DNA from 2 places in the Micromonospora sp. NPDC051300 genome. Region 2 is predicted to be linked to the other one. Evidence: riboswitches for the same ligand, from Rfam matches in the RefSeq annotation. Region 2 holds a riboswitch; the other holds the start of a gene.
What was found. Region 2 has a riboswitch for thiamine pyrophosphate ahead of thiE (thiamine phosphate synthase). Riboswitches for the same ligand answer to the same signal wherever they lie in the genome.
Positions count from the first base shown of each region.

Region 1: linked by a shared signal. The riboswitch ahead of ACIA5A_RS14020 (ECF transporter S component) and the one ahead of thiE (thiamine phosphate synthase) in region 2 are both predicted to bind thiamine pyrophosphate.

Region 1 covers NZ_JBITEP010000010.1:124,565-129,268, reverse strand. Annotated here, with positions in the region: gene ACIA5A_RS14030 (energy-coupling factor transporter transmembrane component T family protein) at 1-437, opposite strand, end outside; gene ACIA5A_RS14025 (ABC transporter ATP-binding protein) at 434-1,864, opposite strand; gene ACIA5A_RS14020 (ECF transporter S component) at 1,959-2,549, opposite strand; TPP riboswitch at 2,625-2,731, opposite strand; gene ACIA5A_RS14015 (alpha/beta fold hydrolase) at 2,809-3,648, shown strand; gene ACIA5A_RS14010 (sugar isomerase domain-containing protein) at 3,645-4,394, shown strand; gene ACIA5A_RS14005 (DUF6328 family protein) at 4,486-4,704, shown strand, end outside.
Region 2 covers NZ_JBITEP010000001.1:293,186-297,889, reverse strand. Annotated here, with positions in the region: gene ACIA5A_RS01540 (thiamine phosphate synthase) at 1-153, opposite strand, end outside; gene ACIA5A_RS01535 (thiazole synthase) at 207-986, opposite strand; gene thiS (sulfur carrier protein ThiS) at 983-1,183, opposite strand; gene thiO (glycine oxidase ThiO) at 1,174-2,304, opposite strand; gene thiE (thiamine phosphate synthase) at 2,298-2,924, opposite strand; TPP riboswitch at 2,919-3,030, opposite strand; gene ACIA5A_RS01515 (DUF559 domain-containing protein) at 3,150-4,061, shown strand; gene ACIA5A_RS01510 (aldo/keto reductase) at 4,366-4,704, opposite strand, start outside.

The sequences.
Region 1 (4,704 bases), on a different contig from region 2:
GGAGCCTTCGCGTTCTGGATCAGCGCGTCGGCGAGTTCGGTCGGATCGGTGGTGGCGAAGACGATGATGCCGGGCAGCGCCACCGCGAGCATGCGCAGCACCAGCCCGAGCGCGGTGACCAGCACGCCCTCGGTGACCAGCACCGGGCCGGCGTCGACGAGCACCCGGCCGGACCGGTCGGCGGCGAAGAGCACGAGGGTGACCAGGATGCCGACGGCGGCGGCCAGCAGCGGCCACGCCCGCCGGGCCAGCACCCGGTAGCGGACGCCGAACAGCGGCAGCACGGCCAGCTCGACCGCGATGGCGATGGCCGGCGCGACCGGGTCCAGCGTGGCCACCAGCACGATCGTGAACACCATCGCCGCGGCCAGCTTCGCCACCGGGTTGCGCCGGGCCAGCGGGGCGCCCGGCGTCGCCACCGGCTCCAGGTCGATCACGGGGCCACCTCGGCCGGGCGGTCCAGGGTGAGCGTGCGGTCGGCGAGCGCGGCCACGAAGTCGGCGTCGTGGGTCACCGCGACCACGCCGTGTCCGGCGTCGCGCAGCTCGGCCAGCAGGTCGACCAGCTCCCGCCAGGTGCGCCGGTCCTGGCCGAACGTGGGTTCGTCGCAGATCAGCAGGCGTGGCGCGGTGGCCAGGGCGGTCGCCACGCTCAGCCGCCGCGCCTCGCCGCCGGAGAGGGTGTACGGGTTGGCGCCGGCGAGCCGGTCCAGTCGCAGCCGGTCCAGCAGCGCGTCCACGGTGGCGGTGACCTGCGCCTCGGAGCGGCCGGTCCGGCGCGGGCCGAGCGCCAGCTCGTCGCGGACCGTGGCGGTGACGAACTGGTGCTCCGGGTCCTGGAAGACGGAACCGATCCGGCCGGCCAGCGCGGGTGCCCGCCACCGGTGCGGGGGAGTACGCACGTCCCGGCCGGCCAGGTCGGCCGAGGCGGTGACCGTGCCGGTGCCGGGGCGCATCAGGCCGCCGAGGAGCAGCGCCAGGGTGGACTTGCCGGCGCCGTTCGGGCCGAGCACGGCGAGCGCCTCGCCGGCGCGTACCCGGAGGTCGGTGGGGGCCAGGCGGGGTGGCAGGCCGAGCCGGTCGGCGGTGAGCAGCACGTCGCCGGCCGGCGCGCCGGCGTGCCGGGGCGGCACGGTGTGGCCGGGCACCCAGACCCCGGCGGCGGCCAGCGCGTCGCCGTGCGCGGCGAAGACCGCCTCGGGCGGGCCGTCGGCGTGCACCCCGCCGCCGGGTTCCAGCACCACCACCCGGTCGACGAGCGGCAGCGCCTCGGCGACCCGGTGCTCGACCAGGATCAGCGTGGTGTCGGCATCGAGCGCGTCCGCGATGGCGTGGCGGACGAGCGTGGCGCCGGCCGGGTCGAGGTTGGCGGTGGGCTCGTCGAGCAGCAGCAGCCCCGGTCGCAGCGCCAGCGCCCCGGCGAGGGCCAGCCGCTGCTGCTCACCGCCGCTGAGGGCGGCGGTCGGGCGGTCCCGGTGGTAGGGGAAGCCGACCCGGCGCAGCGCCTCGTCGACCCGGGGCCAGATCTCCTCGGCCGGTACGCCGCGGTTCTCCAGCCCGAACGCGACGTCGTCGCCGGAGCGGGCCATCACGAGCTGGGTCTCCGGGTCCTGGAAGACCACGCCGACGCGTTCACGGGCCTTGCGCGGGTCGAGCCCGTCGATCTCGACGGTGCCCTCCTGCTCGCCGGAGTCTTCGGGCAGCAGCCCGGCCAGCGCCGCCAGCAGGGTGCTCTTGCCCGCCCCCGACGCCCCGAGCAGCAGCACCCGCTCCCCGCTCTCGACGCGCAGGTCGACCCCGCGCACCGCCCAGCGTCTCCGCCCCCCGTGCCGCCACCCGAACCCCCGGAGAACCACCCCGCTCACCGTGCCACCCCCTCTGCCTCGTCGATCATGAAGTTGACGGCACCAGAACGCGCCGAATCCACAGTCAACTTCATGATCGACACCGGGAACCCCGTCAGACCAGGGCGCGGTCGCGACCGGCGGGGAAGCGGTCCAGGACGCCGGTGTTGGCCAGCGCCCGGGTCAGCACCCACGCGCCGAAGCCGGCGACGACGGTGGCGCTGACGATGGTGATCAGCGCGTAGGGGATGCGGTAGGAGGTCAGGTCGTAGGGCTTGTTCCAGTAGACGAAGTCGAAGATCGCCGCGCTGAGGCCGGTGAGCGCGCCGGCCAGCACCGCCACCGGCAGCTTGAACGAGCGGTAGCGGAACGCGGCGAACGCCAACTCGGCGCCGATGCCCTGCATCAGGCCCTGGAGGATCACGATGCCCGCCCACTGGCTGCCCAGCAGCGCGGAGACGATCGCGGCCACCGTCTCGCAGTAGAGCGCGGCGCCCGGCTTGCGGATGATCAGGCCGGCGAGCACCGCCGGGATCAGCCAGACGCCGTAGAGCACCGCCTGCGCCGGCGGGAAGAACGCGAACGCCGCGTCGGTGGCGCTCCAGAGCAGGCCCCAGGCCCAGAAGACGACGCCGAAGGCGACGGCGATGACCGAGGCGACGACGATGTCGACGGTACGCCAGCGGTTGCTGTCGGTGTGGTTCATGACGGACTCCCAGTTCGTGGTGCGGAACCAGGAGAAGACGCACGCCGCGCCCGGAAACGCCCGGACGGCGGCGCGGCTGGAGGTCGACCGAACTCCCTGCGCTGGCATTACCCAGATCAGGTTCGAGGGTCTGCGGGCACCGGCCCGCACTCTCAGCGCTGTGCGCTCCCCTGTCGGATGTGAAGTTGTCTCGTCGCAGACGCTAGCACCGCAGCCGGCCCCGGGCCCAGCAGGGCGTCTGTCGGCTACGGTGGCGATCATGCGGATCGAGGCGCGGGGTCTGACGTTCGACGTACGCACCGGCGGCCCGGAGGACGGCGCGCCCGTCCTGCTGCTGCACGGTTTCCCGCAGCACGCCGGCGAGTGGGACGCGGTGACGCCCGCGCTGCACGCCGCCGGGCTGCGCACGTACGCGCTCGACCAGCGCGGCTACTCGCCCGGCGCGCGGCCGGACGCGGTCGAGGCGTACCGGATCCCGGAGCTGGTGGCCGACGCGGCGGCCGTGCTGGACGCGCTCGGGGTGACCGCCGCCCACCTGGTCGGCCACGACTGGGGCGCGATCGTGGCCTGGGGCCTGGCCGCGGCGCACCCGCAGCGGGTGCGGACGCTGACCGCGGTGTCGGTGCCGCATCCGGCCGCGATGGGGCACGCGCTCGCCACCGACCCCCGGCAGAAGGCGAAGTCCGCCTACATGGCGCTGTTCCGGATGCCGGGCAAGGCCGAGAAGGTGCTGCTGGCGATGCGCGGGGCCGCGCTGCGGCGGCTGCTGCGCGGCGTCGGCGACGAGGCCACGGTGGCCCGCTACGCCGACCCGATGCGCGAGCCGGGCGCGCTCACCGCCGCGCTGAACTGGTACCGGGCGATGAGCGGGTCGGACATGAAGGCGGTCGGGCCGGTGGCGGTGCCGACCACGTACGTCTGGAGCGAGAAGGACGTGGCGATCGGGCGGACCGCCGCCGAGGCGTGCGCGGCGCGGGTCACCGGGGACTACCGGTTCGTGGTGCTCCCCGGGGTCAGCCACTGGATCCCCGACGAGGCCCCCGGCCCGTTCGTCGAGGCGATCCTCGCCCGGATCGCCGGGACGGAGGAGGAGGCATGACTGTGGACGCCGAGGCGTACCTGGAGACGGTGACGTCGACGATGCGGCGGGTGGCCGCCGAGCAGCGGGCGAACGTCGCCGCGGCGGCCGACCTGATCGCCGCGGCGGTCCGCGCCGACGGGGTGGTGCACGCGTTCGGCACCGGGCACTCCGAGGCGCTCGCCATGGAGATCGCCGGCCGGGCCGGCGGGCTGGTGCCCACCAACCGGATCGCGCTGCGCGACCTGGTCCTGGTCGGCGGCGAGCCGGCCGACGTGCTCGGCCCGAAGCTGGAACGTGAGCCGGCGGTGGCGCGCCGCCTCTACGAGCTGGCGCCGGTCCGGCCGGCGGACGTGTTCGTGCTCGCCTCGAACTCGGGTGTGAACGGGGCGATGGTGGAGTTCGCCTCCGTCGTCAAGGAGCGCGGACACGGTCTGGTGGCGATCACCTCGGCGCGGCACTCGGCGCGGATGACCTCCCGGCACCCGTCCGGCCGCAAGCTCGCCGACTTCGCCGACGTGGTGCTGGACAACGGCGCCCCGTACGGCGACGCCACGCTGCCGCTGCCCGGCGGCGGCGCGGTCGGCGCGGTCTCCTCGATCACCGCGGCGTTGCTGGCCCAGCAGATCACCGTCGAGGTGGTGGCCCGGCTGCTCGCGGCGGGGGAGCGGCCACCGGTCTACCTGTCCGCCAACATCACCGGCGGTGACGAGCACAACGCCGAGCTGGAGGCGCGGTACGCGGGGCGGATCCGACGCGGATCCTGAGCCGGTTTCGTGATCATCCGATTCGGGCAATGGCGCTGCTGCCGGCGGTCGTTCACCCGCCGGCGGTGCCGTCTTCACCGGAGGTTCACGAGTGTCCAAGGAATCCGAGAAGCAGCGTTGGCAGCGCAACTTCGCCGACCTGCTCCAAGAGCTGCGCGTCGCACAGACCGGCGTGCAGATCCTCTTCGCCTTCCTGCTGACGATGCCGTTCAGCAACGCCTTCGGCCGGACCACCGAGTTCCAGCGTGACGTCTACGTCGTGGCGCTGCTGGCCGCCGCCGCGGCCGCCGCGATGATCATCTCACCTGTC
Region 2 (4,704 bases):
GAGCGCGAGGCGCGCGACGCGCGGCAGGTCCTTCTCCCGCAGCACCACCCACCGCACTCCCCCGGCGACCGCCGCCGCCACCACCTCGACGAGCGGCAGTCGGGCCACCCGCCGATCCGTCAGCAGCACGACACCGTCCGGGCAGCGCCCGATCGTGGCACCGGCCGGCCCCGGCAGGGGCGCGCGCGTGCCCACGGCGGGGCCGGTCACAGGTTCGGTCGACCGGCGTCGGGAGTGGACGGCAGCGCGTGGTCGCGGCGGGGGATGCGACCCGCGCCGTACGCCAGGTGGCCGGCCTCGACCGCGTACCGCATCGCGGTGGCCATCGCCACCGGGTCGGCGGCCCGGGTGACGGCGCTGGCCAGCAGCACCGCGTCGCAGCCCAGCTCCATGGCGAGCGCGGCGTCGGAGGCGGTGCCGACGCCGGCGTCGAGGATCACCGGCACGTCCACGGCCTGCCGGACCAGCCGGATGTGGTGCGGGTTGCCGATGCCCAGGCCGGACCCGATCGGCGAACCCGCAGGCATCACCGCCGCGCACCCCACGTCGGCCAGCCGGCGGGCGAGCACCGGATCGTCCGAGGTGTACGGCAGCACGGTGAACCCGTCGGCCACCAGGTCCTCGGCGGCGCGCAGCAGCTCCACCCCGTCGGGCAGGAGCGTGCGCTCGTCGCCGATCACCTCCAGCTTCACCCATTCGGTGTCGAACGCCTCCCGGGCCAGGTGCGCCGTCTTCACCGCCTCCACCGCGGTCCGGCAGCCGGCCGTGTTCGGCAGCAGCCGTACGCCGCAGCGGTCCAGCAGGTCGAGCAGCCCGCCCGCGCCGACCGGCGTGGTGTCCACCCGGCGCAGCGCCAGCGTCACCAGTTCGGTGCCGGAGGCCCGGATCGCCGCCTCCAGCACGTGCTGGTTGGCCGCGCCGCCGGTGCCGAGCACCAGCCGGGAACCGAACGCGACGCCGCCGATCTCCAGGGACACCGCGCTCACCCGCCCTGCGCGGCGCTGAGCACCTCGACCCGGTCGCCGTCGCGCAGCACGCTCGCCGGCCAGCCGCCGCGCGGCACCACCTCGCCGTTGACCGCGACCGCCAGGCCGCGCTGCTGCCCGGTGACCGCGCGGACCACCTCGGCAAGCGTGACGCCGTCGGGCAGCGTCCGTCCCGTGCCGTTGACGATCAGTTCCACCGGGACTCCTTGGGAAACCGGTCGGGGGTGAAGGGGGCGAGCGCCGGATCCGGCTCGCCTGTGACGATCAGCTCGGTGACCAGGTCGGCGGTGACCGGGGTGAGCACGATGCCGTGCCGGTGGTGCCCGGTGGCGGCGAGCACGCCGGGCCGCCCGGGCAGCGCCCCGATCACCGGCGCGTTGTCGGGGGTGCCCGGCCGCAGCCCGGCGACCGCCTCCACCAGCGCGTACTCGGTCAGCTCCGGCACCAGCTCGGCGGCGGCACGCAGCAGCCGCAGCACGCCACCGGCGGTGACCTCGGTGTCCGCGCGTTCCTCCACCGTCGCGCCGACCACCACCTCGCCGTCCTCCCGGGGCACCAGGTAGACCGGCTCGCCGTCGGCGTACCCCCGGATCACGTGCCGGATGCCCGGCGGGCCGCCGGCCGGCGCGCGGAGCCGGAGCACCTGGCCCTTGACCGGCCGCACCGGCAGCCCGGTCAGCGCGGCCGCGCCGCAGCCGGCCGCGACCACGGTGACCGGCGCGTCCACCTCGGACAGCGCGCCGACCCGCGCCGGCCGGAACACCACGCCGGCCCGCTCGGCCGCCACCCGCAACGCGACGACCAGCCGGCGCGGATCGACCTGGTGGTCACCCGGCGCGACCGCGCCGCCGCGCACCCGGGTCGCCAGCGCCGGCTCGCGGTCGCGCAGCGCCGACGGGCGCAGCGGCGTGATCGGCAGTCCCAGACCCTGCTGGTACGACCACAGCCGCCCCGCCTCGGCCAGGTCGTCGGCGGTGAGACCGACCACGAGCGTGCCCTCGGTGCGATACCCGATGTCGACGCCGCTCGCCTCGGCCAGCTCGGCGGCGAAGCCGGGCCAGCGGGCCGCCGACTCGACGAGCAGCGCGGTCAACTCGTGCTCACCGAAGTACGCCTCGACGACCGGCGAGAGCATGCCGGCGGCGACCTGCGACGCGCCCGACCCGGGACGGTCGTCGTACACGCTCACCCGCAGCCCGCGCAGCGCGCACCGCCACGCGATCGCCAGCCCCACCGGCCCCGCCCCCACCACCCCCACCTGAGTAAGGAAGGGCCCCCTGTTAACGCCTTCGGTAGAGGAGGGGGCCCCGCTTAACACGTCAGCGCCCCGAGCAGCTCGGCGGTGGCACGCGCCGGGTCAGCCGCCGAGGACAGCGCGCCGACCACCGCCGCCCCGTACGCCCCGGCGGCCCGCAACGCCGGCACCGACGCGGCGGTCACCCCGCCGATGGCGATCACCGGCACGGTCACCGCGGCCGCCACCGCGCGTACCCCGTCCGGGCCGATCGGCGCGGGCAGGCCCGGCTTCGTGGTGGTGGCGTGGCACGGGCCCACGCCCAGGTAGCCGGCCCCGGCGGCCACCGCGGCCCGGGCGGTGGCCGGTTCCCGGGCGGTCGCGCCGAGCACCGCGTCGGCGCCGAGCACGTGCCGGGCGGCCGCCACCGGCAGGTCGTCCGCCCCCACGTGGCCGCCGGCCGCGCCCACCGCCAGCGCCACGTGCAGCCGGTCGTTGACCAGGCACCGCGCGCCGTACGGGCGGCACGCCTCGACCACCCGTCGGGCCAGCTCGTACGCCTCCCGGTCGGTGGCGTCGTCCGCCACCCGCACCTGCACGACGAGTTCGGCGCCCGCCACCGGCAGGGCGGCACGCAGCACGGCGAGCGGGTCCCGCCCCGGCCGGGTGTCGGTGATGAGATGCAGTCGTCCCAGGGACGGCACGGCAACGCTCCTCCCTGCGCCGGCATTACCCGGATCAGGTTCGACGGTCGGGGGCTGTCAGCCCCCCTCTCAGCCCGGTCCGCACCGGGCTCCCGTGGGTCACTTGCGGCCTACCGTACGACGGTGCCCGGCCCGGACGGAAGACCGGGTGAGGTTTTTCCCAGGACGGCACCACTCGACGGACCGGGACGGCGGGTGACCGTCGCCTCACGACACGCTGTCCGGATGCCCGCACCCGCACGTGTCCCGCACTGCCTGACGAGTCTGCCGCTCCGGGGCAGCAGCGCCGTCTCCGGAGGGTTGCTCACCTGGACGATGCTGCGCGGGCCGACGTGGGTCCGGCTGCTCCCGGACGTGTACCTGCACCGTGACGCACACCGTGACGACGACCACCGGATGTGGTGCGACGCGGTCGCGTTGCGCCTGCCGCCGGGCGCCGCGCTGGCCGGCCGCAGCGCGGCCTGGCTGCTCGGCGTCGACCTGCTCGCCCGGGGCGACCCGGTGACCGTGCTCCTGCCGAACGCCGCCCGGCTGCGCCCGCACCCTCGGCTGTCGATCGTGCGATCACCGCTGCCCGGTGCGGATCGGGGCGAGTTCGCCGGGCTGCCGGTCACCACCCCGCTGCGCACCGCCTTCGACCTCGGCCGGCAGGGTGCTCGTGCGGAGGCCCTGGTCGCCGTGGACGCACTGCTGCGTCGGCGGGTGGTGGAGCTCCCCGCCCTGCGGGCCTACGCCGCCGACCGACCGGGCTGGCCGGGCACGTCGCTGCTACGCGAGGTGCTGGCGCTGGCCGAGCCGTCGAGCGAGTCACCGATGGAGACACGGCTCCGGTTGCTCCTCCTCGACGCCGGCCTCGGCCCGCTCACCGCGCAGCACAAGATGCGCCACGGCGGGCGCTTCCTCGCCCGGGTCGACCTGGCCTGGCCGGCGCTCCGCATCGCGGTCGAGTACGACGGCGACCACCACCGGGAACGGACGCAGTTCCGGCGGGACGTGGCACGCCTGAACGCGCTCCGTTTCGCCGGCTGGATCGTGCTCCGCTTCACCGCCGACGACGTGCTCCGGCATCCGGACGCCACGGTCGCCCTGGTCTGTCAGGCCGTCGCGGAACGCCGCACCCCCGCCCCACCCCGCTGACCCATGCCCCCGACCCTCCCGCCAGTGCCTCCCACACACCCATGGCGTTCCACCCACCGTGAGCACCGAGCGCGGGTGGAACGTCATGGGTGTCTCACCGCCCCTTTGGCACCCATGGCGTTCCACTGATGACGAGCACTGACCGTGGATGGAACGCTATGGGTGCCTCGGGGGCATTCCGCCGGGTGGCGAAGCCATCCGGGTGACGCCGCGCGGACCACGCCGCACACACCCGCCACGCCGCACACACGGGCCAAGCCGCACGGGGGCGACGCCGCACGCGGGCCACGCCGCGCGGGATGGGTCAGAGGAGGGCGTCGAGGGCGTCCTGGTCCTCGTCGGTGGGCTGCCAGGTGCCGGCGTCGGCGTTGGCGCGTACCTGCTCGGGCGTGGTCGCGCCGGCGATCACCGAGGTCACCGCGGGCCGGGCGGCCAGCCCGCCGATGGCCACGTGGAGCATGCTCACCCCGCGCTCGGCCGCAAACGCCTCGATCGCCTCGATGGTGTCCCAGCGCGCCGCGGCCAGCCGCTCGGCGTACCGGCCGCCGCCGGCGAGCCGGCTGCCCTCCGGTGGCTGCTGACCCCGCTTGTACTTGCCGGTGAGCAGCCCGTTGGCGAGCGGGAAGAACGGCAGCATGCCGAG